Regions from separate parts of the Paenibacillus sp. FSL P2-0089 genome, predicted to be linked through region 2. Evidence: riboswitches for the same ligand, from Rfam matches in the RefSeq annotation. Region 2 holds a riboswitch; each other region holds the start of a gene.
What was found. Region 2 has a riboswitch for cyclic di-GMP ahead of NST69_RS19550 (thiamine pyrophosphate-binding protein). Riboswitches for the same ligand answer to the same signal wherever they lie in the genome.
Positions count from the first base shown of each region.

Region 1: it holds a riboswitch for cyclic di-GMP, as region 2 does, so the genes downstream of both, NST69_RS00375 (anti-repressor SinI family protein) here and NST69_RS19550 (thiamine pyrophosphate-binding protein) in region 2, are expected to answer to the same signal.
Region 3: it holds a riboswitch for cyclic di-GMP, as region 2 does, so the genes downstream of both, NST69_RS01590 (transglutaminase-like domain-containing protein) here and NST69_RS19550 (thiamine pyrophosphate-binding protein) in region 2, are expected to answer to the same signal.

Region 1 is NZ_CP152006.1:90,380-94,688, reverse strand. It holds gene NST69_RS00385 (TasA family protein) at 1-285, shown strand, start outside; gene NST69_RS00380 (helix-turn-helix domain-containing protein) at 607-939, shown strand; gene NST69_RS00375 (anti-repressor SinI family protein) at 1,085-1,228, opposite strand; cyclic di-GMP riboswitch class I at 1,263-1,366, opposite strand; gene NST69_RS00370 (2-oxoglutarate dehydrogenase E1 component) at 1,862-4,309, shown strand, end outside.
Region 2 is NZ_CP152006.1:4,644,161-4,648,469, reverse strand. It holds gene NST69_RS19565 (3-oxoacyl-[acyl-carrier-protein] synthase III C-terminal domain-containing protein) at 1-481, opposite strand, end outside; gene NST69_RS19560 (hypothetical protein) at 621-971, opposite strand; gene NST69_RS19555 (carboxymuconolactone decarboxylase family protein) at 1,123-1,503, opposite strand; gene NST69_RS19550 (thiamine pyrophosphate-binding protein) at 1,554-3,197, opposite strand; cyclic di-GMP riboswitch class I at 3,314-3,410, opposite strand; gene NST69_RS19545 (methyl-accepting chemotaxis protein) at 3,912-4,309, opposite strand, start outside.
Region 3 is NZ_CP152006.1:381,861-386,169, forward strand. It holds gene NST69_RS01575 (glycosyltransferase family 2 protein) at 1-3, shown strand, start outside; gene NST69_RS01580 (GtrA family protein) at 1-397, shown strand, start outside; gene NST69_RS01585 (class D sortase) at 466-1,119, shown strand; cyclic di-GMP riboswitch class I at 1,245-1,326, shown strand; cyclic di-GMP riboswitch class I at 1,400-1,480, shown strand; gene NST69_RS01590 (transglutaminase-like domain-containing protein) at 1,494-2,303, shown strand; rRNA gene NST69_RS01595 (16S ribosomal RNA) at 2,670-4,230, shown strand.

The DNA of each region.
Region 1 (4,309 bases), 3.2 Mb from region 2:
GGAGACCACTTCAAGGTCAAGCTCCTGGATAATACGTACACCGGCGGTTCACTAAGCGGTCATGTGCTGTCCGAGATCTCCCTGAAGGATCTGAAAAACACCCCCAGCTACGATCTCGTAGCAGCAGGTGTACTGCCAGGAGGGATTGCCGCCGCCGGGTCCAAGACCTTCAAGATCGCCTTCGAATTCGTAGACAACACGCTCGATCAGAACATTTTCCAGGGTGACGGCTTAGCTCTGAACTGGACCTTCGATGCTCTTCAAGGAGTGGGAGAAGCCAAGTAGATCAGGGGCCAGCCTATACAAGTGAAAATGGCTTTGCCGGCCTTTTATTAGGAAGGCAGCGTTTCAGCAATCCATCAAGACGGCATATCCTCCCTCATCCGGGCCGGGTATGCCGTTTCTTTTTTCCCGCTGCCGGGTTCAAGGATTTTTGTCCGTTTTGCGGATTTTTGTTATACTGACAAGAGAAAACGGCTTTGCCGGCCTTTGAACGGGCGGTACCGTTTCAACGAGAAAGATAAGGAGAATGTATAGCGCAAAGCATATAACTTCTTATTTTTCACCAAAAAAAGTACGGAGGGCGTTGTAATCGTGTCAGATACTATGGGAAGCCGCATCCACAAACTCCGGCTGGAGAAGGGCTATTCGTTATCCGAGCTTGCCGATAAGGCTGATGTGGCGAAATCATACCTCAGTAATGTGGAACGGAACATTCAATCCAACCCCTCCATTCAATTCATCGAAAAAATCGCTGACGCGCTTCAGGTATCCATTCATGCACTGTTGTATGGCGGACTGGCAGAGACGGAAGAACAGGCTCTGGACGGGGAATGGTTCCGGCTTGTTCAGGAGGCCATGGCCTCCGGTATAAGCAAACGCGAATTCAAGGAATTCCTCGATTACCAGAAATGGCGCATGGAACAAAAGGACAACTAGACGAGCATTATATGCCACAGGGAAGACTCCGCACGGCAGGGAGGCCACCTTCGGCGAAGGCAGCCTTTCAAGCGGCATACAGAAAAGGCACAGCGTACCGGACGCTGTGCCTTTTCTGTATGTATCCGAACAATGATGACCGCCCTTACATCGCCTGGAGCGCCTTCTCACTTAGAAACCGGCGGATATCCTCCGCCGCGATCCCCGCCTGCTTGGCAGACATCAGCAAGTGCACCCATTCTAAATCCAGATCTACTGCCTGCAGCTCGTCATTCCCCTGGTTGGACATATCCAAGAAATCTCCTCCTAGAATTTTCGCGTCCCCAGGCAGTCCGGCCATCATAGTAGTATTGCTACTTTGTAGTATTTCTACTTTAGATCCGAGACTTTGTGCCCCTGTCTTTCGGCAGGTTTACCTTTTACTGGACCCTTTCCATCATGAAAGGATCTGGCAAGAATCGATGAAACCGTTCTCCGCAATAACATTATACAAGATCATACGCAATTAGTGTGTCGTTTTCTGGAATTTTTTTATGAAAAAATGTGAGGAAACTTAGCTGAAATTGCCAGCGGCTTGTATAAATATTTCCAGTTCCAAGTTCAAACACTATCTAATAGTTTAAATATACTAAAGGGAACCCCATCCGCCCCGACTTGCCGCTGCACGCAACATCGTATAGAGACAATTACCCATTTGTATGTATAACGGGCTGTTATATGAGTTTTTTCTATTTATGATAGTTCCGTATGAATACTGTAATGAATCATGCCAAATTGCGAACGGATTGACCGAAAGTATGAATTGATTACCCCGCCGGAAAGTAGCACAATAGGATGAGAATGAAACCGCAAACATTTGCAGCTCCGCCAAGTGGCACACTGGATGCCTCGCGTGGAGTTTATCCGTTAGGAGGACCTATTCATGGCAGTCAAAGAGCCCTATAACGACACAGTATGGAGCAAATACTACGGCCCCAACCTGGGCTACATCCAAGAAAGATATGAGCAATTTGTCAAGGACCCCTCTTCTGTTGAACAGCATTACCGCGATCTCTTCACCGTATCCGGCCCCCCTCCACTGGCACCCGATGCCGAGAGGGCTCCAAGGCCTGCCGTATCAGCAGATGCCGAGTGGCTCAAGAAGGCTGTCAAGGCTTCGAAGCTGATCGCCAATATTCGAATATATGGCCATATGGCCGCAGACATTGACCCGCTGGAGCGCAGCACGAACCCGATGGCCAAATGGCTGGAGCTGGAGACCTACGAGCTTACCCGCGAGGATCTTAATGCCCTGCCCGCTTCGCTGATCTGGGATAATGCCCCTGCGGATGTGCATACCGCGATGGATGCCGTCCACAGAATGCGCCAGGCCTATACACAGACCATTGCTTATGAATTCGGGCATGTGCATGATGAACGCGAGCTGCGCTGGCTCAACAGCCAGGCGGAATCGATGACCTCCCCTGCCCCGCTGAATAATACAGAACGCAAAGAGCTGCTGAAGCGGCTGGTTCAGGTGGAGCATTTTGAGACCTTCCTGCACAAGACCTTCGTCGGTCAAAAGCGCTTCAGCCTGGAGGGCAATGATGCCCTTGTGCCAATGCTGGATGAGATTGTGCGGGCTGCCGCGCATGACGGCGCCGAGCATATCCTGATGGGTATGGCCCACCGCGGAAGACTTAATGTGCTGGCTCATATTCTGGGCAAGCCTTATGATATTATTTTCTCAGAGTTCCATCATTCGCCGAACAAAGAGCTGTTCCCTTCGGAAGGCTCCATGGGCGTGACCTACGGCTGGAGCGGTGATGTGAAGTACCATCTCGGGGCTGACCGTGCCGTCCGCGAAGGCGAGACCGTGCGCACCCGGATCACGCTGGCCAATAACCCGAGCCATCTTGAATTCGTCAATCCTGTCGTCGAGGGCTTCACACGCGCCGCACAGGAAGAACGCAACGCTCCGGGACTGCCTAAGCTGAACACAAGCAAGGCTATGGCTGTGCTGATGCACGGCGATGCAGCCTTCCCTGGCGAAGGTATTGTCGCTGAGACGCTTAATATCGGCAAATTGCAGGGTTATCAGAATGGCGGTACCGTGCATATTATCGTCAATAACCGGATCGGCTTCACCACCGAGAGCGAGGATTCCCGCTCCACCCATTATGCCAGCGACCTGGCCAAAGGGTATGAGATTCCGGTCGTGCATGTTAATGCCGATGACCCGGAAGCCTGCATTGCCGCAGTCCGTCTGGCCAGCGCTTACCGCCATATGTTCAAGAAGGACTTCCTGATTGATCTGATCGGCTACCGCCGCCACGGACATAATGAAATGGATGATCCCGAGACGACCCAGCCGATTGTGTACGGCAAAGTGCGGAACCACCCTACTGTGTACCGCGCTTATGCAGAACGCCTGGAGCGCGAGAAGGTAATCACAGCCGATGATCTGAAGAACATGATTGCCGAGGCGGAGAGCGTCCTCCAGCAGGCCTTCGATCAGATGAAGGAAGGCAAGCAGAAGAATGCGGAGTCCAAAACCGCCGTCGCGCTGGATAATGGCAGTCCCCAGCAGCGTCCGACTGCCTTCCCTCTGGCTGGTCTGCAGGAGATTAACCGCGAGCTGCTGCGCGTACCGGCAGGCTTCAAGGTCTATCCGAAGCTGGAACGGATTCTGCAGCGCCGCAAGGATGCGCTGAATGACGGAGAGCGGGTAGACTGGGCGCTGGCAGAGACACTGGCCTTCGCTACCATCCTGAAGGATGGCACGCCGATCCGCCTCAGCGGACAGGATTCACAGCGCGGCACCTTCGCCCACCGCCATCTGGTGCTGCATGACAGCGAGAACGGCGAACTCTATTCTCCGCTGCATCAGCTGAGTGATTCCAGCGCTTCCTTCGGCGTCTACAACAGTCCGCTGTCCGAGGCCTCTGTCCTCGGCTTCGAATATGGTTATAACGTGTTCGCACCGGAGACCTTCGTCATCTGGGAGGCTCAATATGGCGACTTCGCCAATGCCGCTCAGGTCATTATCGACCAGTTCATTTCCGCCGGCCGTGCCAAGTGGACGCAGCGCAGCAATCTGACGATCCTGCTGCCTCATGGCTATGAAGGCCAAGGACCAGAGCACTCCAGCGGCCGAATGGAACGGTTCCTCCAGCTCTCCGCCGAGGAGAACTGGACTGTAGCCAACCTGACCAGCGCTTCGCAGTATTTCCATCTGCTCCGCCGTCAGGCCGCGCTCTGCGGACAACCGGATGCCCGGCCGCTGGTGATCATGGCGCCGAAGAGCCTGATCCGTAACACGCGCAGCACCTCAGCCGGAGCGGACCTCGCTTCGGGCACCTTCCAGCCGGTTCTTCCCGAGCCGCTGCTC
Region 2 (4,309 bases):
AATATACCGGATCATTCTTGTCCGCATGCGGTGCCACGTAATCGGAGCCGATGACCAGGGCGCGGCGGATTCTCGGGTTCGCCATCATCTGGCGGCTGACCTGCTCAACCGAGGCGGTCATTCCGGCACAGTTGGCATTGCTGTCAATACAGATGGTATGCGAAGCTCCGTTAATCAGGCGGTGAATCATCAATGAGTTCGTAGGAAATATATATTCAGGGGTTTGGCTTGCATAAGCGATCAGGTCAATGTCAGGGCCGGTAAGACCGGTCTTCTCCAGAACATTACTTGCGGCTTCAAAAGCCATTGTCAGGGAATTCTCATCCGGGCTGTCGATGCTGTAGCGGTTTTCACGGCCCAGAGTAGCCAGCAGTCCACGGATATCAATACCTTTGTCATCAAAATGCTGAATGAAAAAGTCATTGCCGATTCTTTTGTCTGGATGGTAGATATCAATGTCCTTAATGCGAATCCCCGCCATAGTACAGACCTCCTAAAGTTTTGTTAGCTATACTTCTCACGAATCTGCTTCTTACAAAACTCTCTTCCAGCATTAGCAGCCGGTTTAATGAATGAACCTGTGCGTTTCAAGCGGCTGATTTAGGTTTAAATTGTATTTATTAAGCTTGTACGGTTGAAGTGATCTCCAGATTCTCAAGTCCTGCTTTGCGGCCCAGGCGTGCCAGCTGCATTTTGAGGATCGGGTTATTTTCCAGGGTAAGACTCACTTTCTGGAAGCCATCAGCCTTGAACATGATGAAGCAGCCTTCAAGCAGCGGTACAACATCAGGAGCGGTTACATTCAGCTTGCGGCAGTCGATCTCTAGTGCATATTCAGCAGGGCTGATCGGGTTAATAGTCTGCTGGTAAGCCTGTATAGATTTGAGCCCGTCCTCGTTAGAGAAGGTTCCCTCCAGCTCAATATTGATTACTTTCTTCGCAGTATCTGTCTTCAAAATAAATTGTCCCATGTTGATCTCTCCCTAAGTGTAATTTCCAATACCTCCAAAACGTTATTCCTGCGACTATATTCGACAAAACCGCAATTCGATTTGGGATATTTTGCCTTCATTATAACCAGATCATACTGAAACGTGCAATCAAAAGTCGAAATTTGTAGATTTATGAAGATTTTTCTTTGATTTCCTCCAGAGTATCCAGCAGCACATTAAAGGCCGAAATCACCCGGGGGGCACCGACGCAAGGGGTCAGATGCAGCAGCACGCCCTTGATCTGCTCGACGGTCATGCCAACGCGGAGCGCCATTACATAATGAACCCCCAGCTGTTCATATTGTCCCATCGTAATCAGCGACGAGATCACCGCGATCTCCTTCCAGTCAGAGCCAATCGTGGTCCGCTGAAAAATATCGCCATAGGCATTGCCCATGATATATTCGGCTAATTCCGGAAAATGCTCTTTGATCGGAGCCAGGGCCTTGGCCCCATAATCTCCTGAGAGATCAGTGAAATGATCGAGTCCGCTGTTCATGTTCTTGTTCACGATATGTCCTCCTGATAGTAGGTTAGAAAAGGTGTGCGGATACGGCTTCCTTACGTAAGATCCAGCGTGCGGTGGGCCGTAGGAGGCATTTCATCACGGTCAGTCAGCAGCTCAATTACAGCTGCCTTGTTAAGTGCCACAGTTTCTTGGATTGCGGCAGCGAACTCCTCCTGCGTCTCGCAGCGGAAGCCGGCTGCACCCAGCGATTCGGCGAATTTCACGGCATCCATCGGAACCTCGAAGATCGTACCGTCAATCCGGCCAGTCGTTTTCTCCATACCCTTAAGCGCCATATCCAGCTGCTTATTGTTCACCACAATGAAAATCACCGGAATGTCCTTGCAAACGGCTGTGTTTATTTCAGTTCCGAGCATCATAAAACAGCCGTCACCGGTAATGCAGAAGACAGTCTCTCCGGGAGAAGCCGTCTTGGCGCCGATCGCCATGCCAATTGAATTGCCCATGCAAGCAAAGTAGGCATCGAATATGAAGCTGCCGGGCCTGCGGACATTGAACCATTTCACAGCATTGAACCCGTGGCTGCCGTCATCTACAAACACGCTGCTGTTGTAAGGAATCAAGTCGCTCATCGTGCTCATTACCGAAGCCAGAGAGAGCCCCGCCAGCACGGGCAACTCGTCATTGTAAGCATTGGAGATTGTGATTTCATGCTTGGTGACCGTAGAGGGGTCCAGCTTCTGAAGATACAGTGCCAGGTTGTCCCTTAAGTCCCCGCCGACAGCGATGGTGGATGAGGACAGTATTTTGCCGACAAAGGTTGGATCTACATCGAACTGGATCAGCTGCGGCGGATGATTCTCCGGCTTCAGGTTGCAGATGGTCATGTCGCTCAGGCGGGAGCCCAGAACAATGAACAGGTCGCTGTTGTTCAGCAATTCATCGCCGTGCGAGGAGCCGCCAACGCCGACAGGACCGTGGTAGAGCGGGTGATCATGAGCTATTGCACCTTTGCCGCCTGGAGAGGTGACTACAGGAATGTTGAAGGTTTCGGCCAGCTGAACCAGTTCCTGATGGGCACCTGAGCGGTTGACGCCTTTACCGGCAATGATCAGCGGCCTAGCGGATTGATTAATCGCCGAGATGACCCGGTCATAGTTCTGATAACTGACTAGTCCCTCGCGTTCCGGCAGAACAATCCGGCATTCCGCGAGCCGCTCTGTCTGCACATCAAACGGAATGCAGAGATGGACCGGACCTTTTTGGTCACCGAGGGCGATGGATAGGGCATGGTTGAAAATCGTGCTGAAGTGATCGCCGCGTTCAACGAGCTTGCTGAAGAGGGTGGCCGGCCGGAACATATCCGCCAAATCAGCCAGGTAGGAAGTGGAATCCTGACATTGGGGAATGCCCAGCTCCTTGATGGACTGATGTCCGGTGATGAAGAGGACGGGAAGATTATTGGCCTTGGCATGCGCTGCTGCGGTGAGCAGATTCGTTCCCCCCGGACCGGAGGTGCCGAAGGCTACCCCGAGACTGCCGGTCTTCAGAGCATAACCGCCGGCGGCGAAGCCGGAGCTGGATTCGTGCCGGCCGGGGATGAACTCTATACCGTAGTCAACCATTTTCAAAGCGATGGGGCAAATAGACTTGCCTATGATTCCAAAAGAATGAGTGACTCCCAGATCGTGTAATGCTTCCGCCATATAATCTGCAACTGTCTTCAGAACATCCACCCCGCAAGTTGTTATTTGTATACGTCAGCAATAGAAAACCTGTACTCACCATTGGAGCACAGGTCTGTTGCACGAATCACCATAATCAAACGCGAAACCTAAGGCGTTCACAGTTTTTCAGCAACCTGGCTGTCATGATCCCACTTCAGAAATGAGACTGTAGATCCATGGCTTTGCGTCATTCCCTTTCGGTGAATTTTGCCGGTATGCGGTTATAAATGAATTTGTGGAGAATTTTCCTTTACAATATATTCCTTGCTCCGCTTTTGTCAATAACCCCTGTGAGAAGAAACTCGGAATTTGACGAATATTCAGGAGTGGAAATGGCTAAATATTTGGATTTTCAAACTTTTGAAAATGGTTGTCCCTGGAAGACTAAAGTCTTAAAATGCAAATGGCCGTTTAGGTTGATTAATGTGGGAAGTGAGCACAAAGCCTCATTACATTCCTGATTTACTGCAAAACATTAAGAATTCACTAGATATACAGCATTACATATTTCGGTGATAGGACTTAAGTAATAGTGATGTGAGATATTAGCTTATAGACAAGCCATGACAATAGAACGACTATAGTAAAGAAGTGCAAAGCACGTTTTTTACCCTTATGCACAATTTCAACAATTTGTGAATATTACATAACAATCTTTGTTTTGCCCAAAAAAAGAGACACCTCCCGCAGAAAATTCCGCAGGCGTGTCTCTTTGTGCTGAGGTTAAAATTTGAAAATATGAATTGTTTTTTGCAGGTTGAAGACCGCGGAGGTCATCTTCTCTGTCTCCTCAGCTACGGATTGAAGAGCATGAATCTGTTCGTTCATCGCTGCGGATACCTCTTCCGTCCCTGCGGCGGTCTCCTGGGTGATGGCTGAGATATTCTCGATCGCCCCGGAGATCTTGAGCGCGCTCTCCAGCATAAGGTCACTCTCTGCGGAAAAGGAGGCAATCTGCTCGGTTATGTATTGGACACTATGCACAATTTGAGCAAAAATGTTGGCTGTCTCCGTAATCATCTCATTCTGCACCTGGACTACCTCTTCATTGATGGCGATGTTATCGATAGCCTGCTTGATATCCGCTTCGATGCTGCGTACCAGACCGAACACCTCTTTGG
Region 3 (4,309 bases), 3.5 Mb from region 2:
TAAGGCTTGGCGCGCAGGCATGATCCAATTTCTGAAATTCAATGCGGTGGGCCTGCTTAACACGTTCATTGATTTTGCAGTATTTACCCTGCTGCATTCCCTGGGCATGCTTAACACCCCTGCACAGATTATTTCCTACAGTGCCGGGACGGCCAATAGCTTTTTCTGGAATAAAAAGGTGACCTTCAAGGGAAGGGACAGAGGCGGGGATGGCCGCTTTGACCGGATGCAGCTGGTGAGATTTATTGTGCTGAATCTGCTGGTGCTGGGCATTTCGGTGCTGCTGATTCATCTGCTGACTGATCGGCTGGGCGTCCAGGTGCTGATGGCCAAGGTGCTGGTTACCTTTGTTACAGTAATCATTAATTTTTTTGGAAGCCGGAAGTGGGTATTTTAAAGAGAGCGTATATCTTGCCCGTATTCTTCGGAGGAAAGCACTTATTCTATATTGCGGAGGCGATTGTCATGCGGAAGTTATCCTATTTGATTATACTTGCCGGGGTCCTGATTATGCTCTACCCCAAAGGAAGCGAATGGTACGAGGACCGTCAGCAGCAGAAGCTGCTGGAAGAGGCTGAACAGGCCTATAGTGAAATCGTTCCTTCGGCTACGGCTCCTGCCAGCCAGGATCTGAGCAAGCCTTATGCGGAAGTCACCCAGCTGCTGGCTGAAGAGTCTGGTGCGGAAGAGCCGGTTCCCACTACAGCGCCCGAGCTTGAAGTGGGAGGCAAAATCACCGCTATTATTGAAATCGATAAAATCGATCTGAAGCTGCCTGTACTGGAGGGCGCCACCAAGACCAATATGAAGCATGCAGCCGCGCATATGAAGGAGACAGCTCCGATTGGCGCGGTAGGCAATGCAGCGATTGCGGCACATCGGTCAAGAACGGCAGGGCGGCTGTTCAACAGACTGGATGAGGTCGGTAAAGGGGATGCCATTACTGTTATTACAAGCGGACAGGAATACAAATATGTTGTATATGATGTATCTATTGTAGAGCCTACCGATATTTCAGTACTGAAGGGTAAGGATGATGATAAGATTCTGACCCTCATTACCTGTGATCCGCTTGTCAACCCTACCCACAGACTCATCATTCATGCAAAGTTGACCTGATTGTCATAGGACAATGCTGAGAAAGGTCAAAAAACATAAAATTTTAGTCTATTTTTGCGGGAATCTAGTGATTTGGGTCTTGCTAATAGATTGAGATATGGTAAGCTATAACTATGAAAGCTAATACACGATAACGGCAAACCTATCGAAAGGTAGGGACGCAAAGCTACAGGGCCTTCCCGTCATGGATGGCAGCCAGTTACCGAATGAAGAGGCTTTTTTTGTTTGTTTTCATTCTGAATCTGTCATTATGTGGCAGTAGATTGGACAGATAAAGCTTATACGATAACGGCAAACCTATCGAAAGGTAGGGACGCAAAGCTAAAGGGCCTTCCCGTAAGAATGGCAGCCAGCTACCGAAAGGGGTTTTATCCATGAAGAAGTTTTATTTAATGCTGATTACACTTTTTGTGATCGTCACTTCCGTGCAGACAGGCACTGCTCAAGCTGCTAATGCAGATTCAAGCTGGTTAAATGTTGGACAACTTGATCAAGGGGTTATCGGGGTTTCGTACGATGTTCCTAAAGACAAGAAGATGAAGCTCATGATTACCAAGGACAATAACAGCTATACTTACAACTTATACACTTCCAAACCGACCGAGACGTTCCCGCTGCAACAAGGTAATGGCTCTTACAAGGTCTCCGTTCTTGAGAATACTACCGGTAACAAATACAAGGTACTATCTTCCGAGACTGTATCTCTCTCAATGAGCAATGTGAATGCCGTATATTTGAGCTCTGTACAGAATGTAAAGTGGAGTTCTTCCGATAAATCCGTTCAAAAGGCAGCACAGCTTACAAAGGGTCTGACCACAGATGCAGACAAAGTTAAGGCTATCTACAATTACATCGTAGCTAACGTGAAATATGACTACTCTCTGGCCAACAGCGTAAGCACAGATTATATTCCGAACAACGACAACACACTGGCTACCAATAAGGGTATCTGCTACGATTACGCTTCCTTGTTCGCTACTATGCTCCGCAGTGAAGGGATTCCAACCAAGTTGGTTATGGGGAATACAAGCTATGTAACTTCATACCATGCCTGGAACGAAGTGTTCCTGAATGGCAAATGGGTGACGATTGATACTACAGTGGATGCAGGTCTGGGTAAGAAAACAGCATCAACTGAACTGATCAAATCAGCAAGCAAATATACTGCAGCGAAATTCTACTAAGAATAGCTGTAACTATAGCATTATCTGAGAATAACCCGCTTAGTCATTAAGCGGGTTATTTTTATTTATATAAAGGTTGCTTTTTAATAGAAGGATAGGTTATTATAAATAAGCGTTGTTGGAGCGGCAAAGGAAATGAGAGATTACTTAAATAAGTGATTTCAAAAATAAAGCTTGCATTGCTCAGATGGACGTGATATATTATAAGAGTTGCTGGTGACGATGACATCGACACTAACAACGAGCTTGATCTTTGAAAACTGAACAACGAGTGAGTATCTGGAAATCACTTCGGTGAGATCCAAAAATGAGAATGTAAATTCTCGTCAGATGTTTCAAAATGAGCAATCGCTCTTTCTAAATACCAATTTGGAGAGTTTGATCCTGGCTCAGGACGAACGCTGGCGGCATGCCTAATACATGCAAGTCGAGCGGAGTTTGAGAGGAAGCTTGCTTCCTTTCAGACTTAGCGGCGGACGGGTGAGTAACACGTAGGCAACCTGCCCTCAAGCCTGGGATAACTACCGGAAACGGTAGCTAATACCGGATAATTTCTTTTTTCTCCTGAGAGAAGAATGAAAGGCGGAGCAATCTGCTGCTTGGGGATGGGCCTGCGGCGCATTAGCTAGTTGGTGGGGTAACGGCCCACCAAGGCGACGATGCGTAGCCGACCTGAGAGGGTGAACGGCCACACTGGGACTGAGACACGGCCCAGACTCCTACGGGAGGCAGCAGTAGGGAATCTTCCGCAATGGGCGCAAGCCTGACGGAGCAATGCCGCGTGAGTGATGAAGGTTTTCGGATCGTAAAGCTCTGTTGCCAGGGAAGAACGTCCGGTAGAGTAACTGCTACCGGAGTGACGGTACCTGAGAAGAAAGCCCCGGCTAACTACGTGCCAGCAGCCGCGGTAATACGTAGGGGGCAAGCGTTGTCCGGAATTATTGGGCGTAAAGCGCGCGCAGGCGGTTATTTAAGTCTGGTGTTTAAACCTTGGGCTCAACCTGAGGTCGCACTGGAAACTGGGTGACTTGAGTACAGAAGAGGAAAGTGGAATTCCACGTGTAGCGGTGAAATGCGTAGATATGTGGAGGAACACCAGTGGCGAAGGCGACTTTCTGGGCTGTAACTGACGCTGAGGCGCGAAAGCGTGGGGAGCAAACAGGATTAGATACCCTGGTAGTCCACGCCGTAAACGATGAGTGCTAGGTGTTAGGGGTTTCGATACCCTTGGTGCCGAAGTTAACACAGTAAGCACTCCGCCTGGGGAGTACGGTCGCAAGACTGAAACTCAAAGGAATTGACGGGGACCCGCACAAGCAGTGGAGTATGTGGTTTAATTCGAAGCAACGCGAAGAACCTTACCAGGTCTTGACATCCAACTAACGAAGCAGAGATGCATCAGGTGCCCTTCGGGGAAAGTTGAGACAGGTGGTGCATGGTTGTCGTCAGCTCGTGTCGTGAGATGTTGGGTTAAGTCCCGCAACGAGCGCAACCCTTGACTTTAGTTGCCAGCAGGTGAAGCTGGGCACTCTAGAGTGACTGCCGGTGACAAACCGGAGGAAGGTGGGGATGACGTCAAATCATCATGCCCCTTATGACCTGGGCTACACACGTACTACAATGGCCGGTACAACGGGAAGCGAAGCCGCGAGGTGGAGCCAATCCCAGCAAAGCCGGTCTCAGTTCGGATTGCAGGCTGCAACTCGCCTGCATGAAGTCGGAATTGCTAGTAATCGCGGATCAGCATGCCGCGGTGAATACGTTCCCGGGTCTTGTACACACCGCCCGTCACACCACGAGAGTTTACAACACCCGAAGTCGGTGGGGTAACCCGCAAGGGAGCCAGCCGCCGAAGGTGGGGTAGATGATTGGGGTGAAGTCGTAACAAGGTAGCCGTATCGGAAGGTGCGGCTGGATCACCTCCTTTCTATGGAGAATCGTCTTCTGCAATGAAGACATTCAAATCGGAAGCTTTGCTTCCACTAATAGAACCCTTGGGTTCGAAT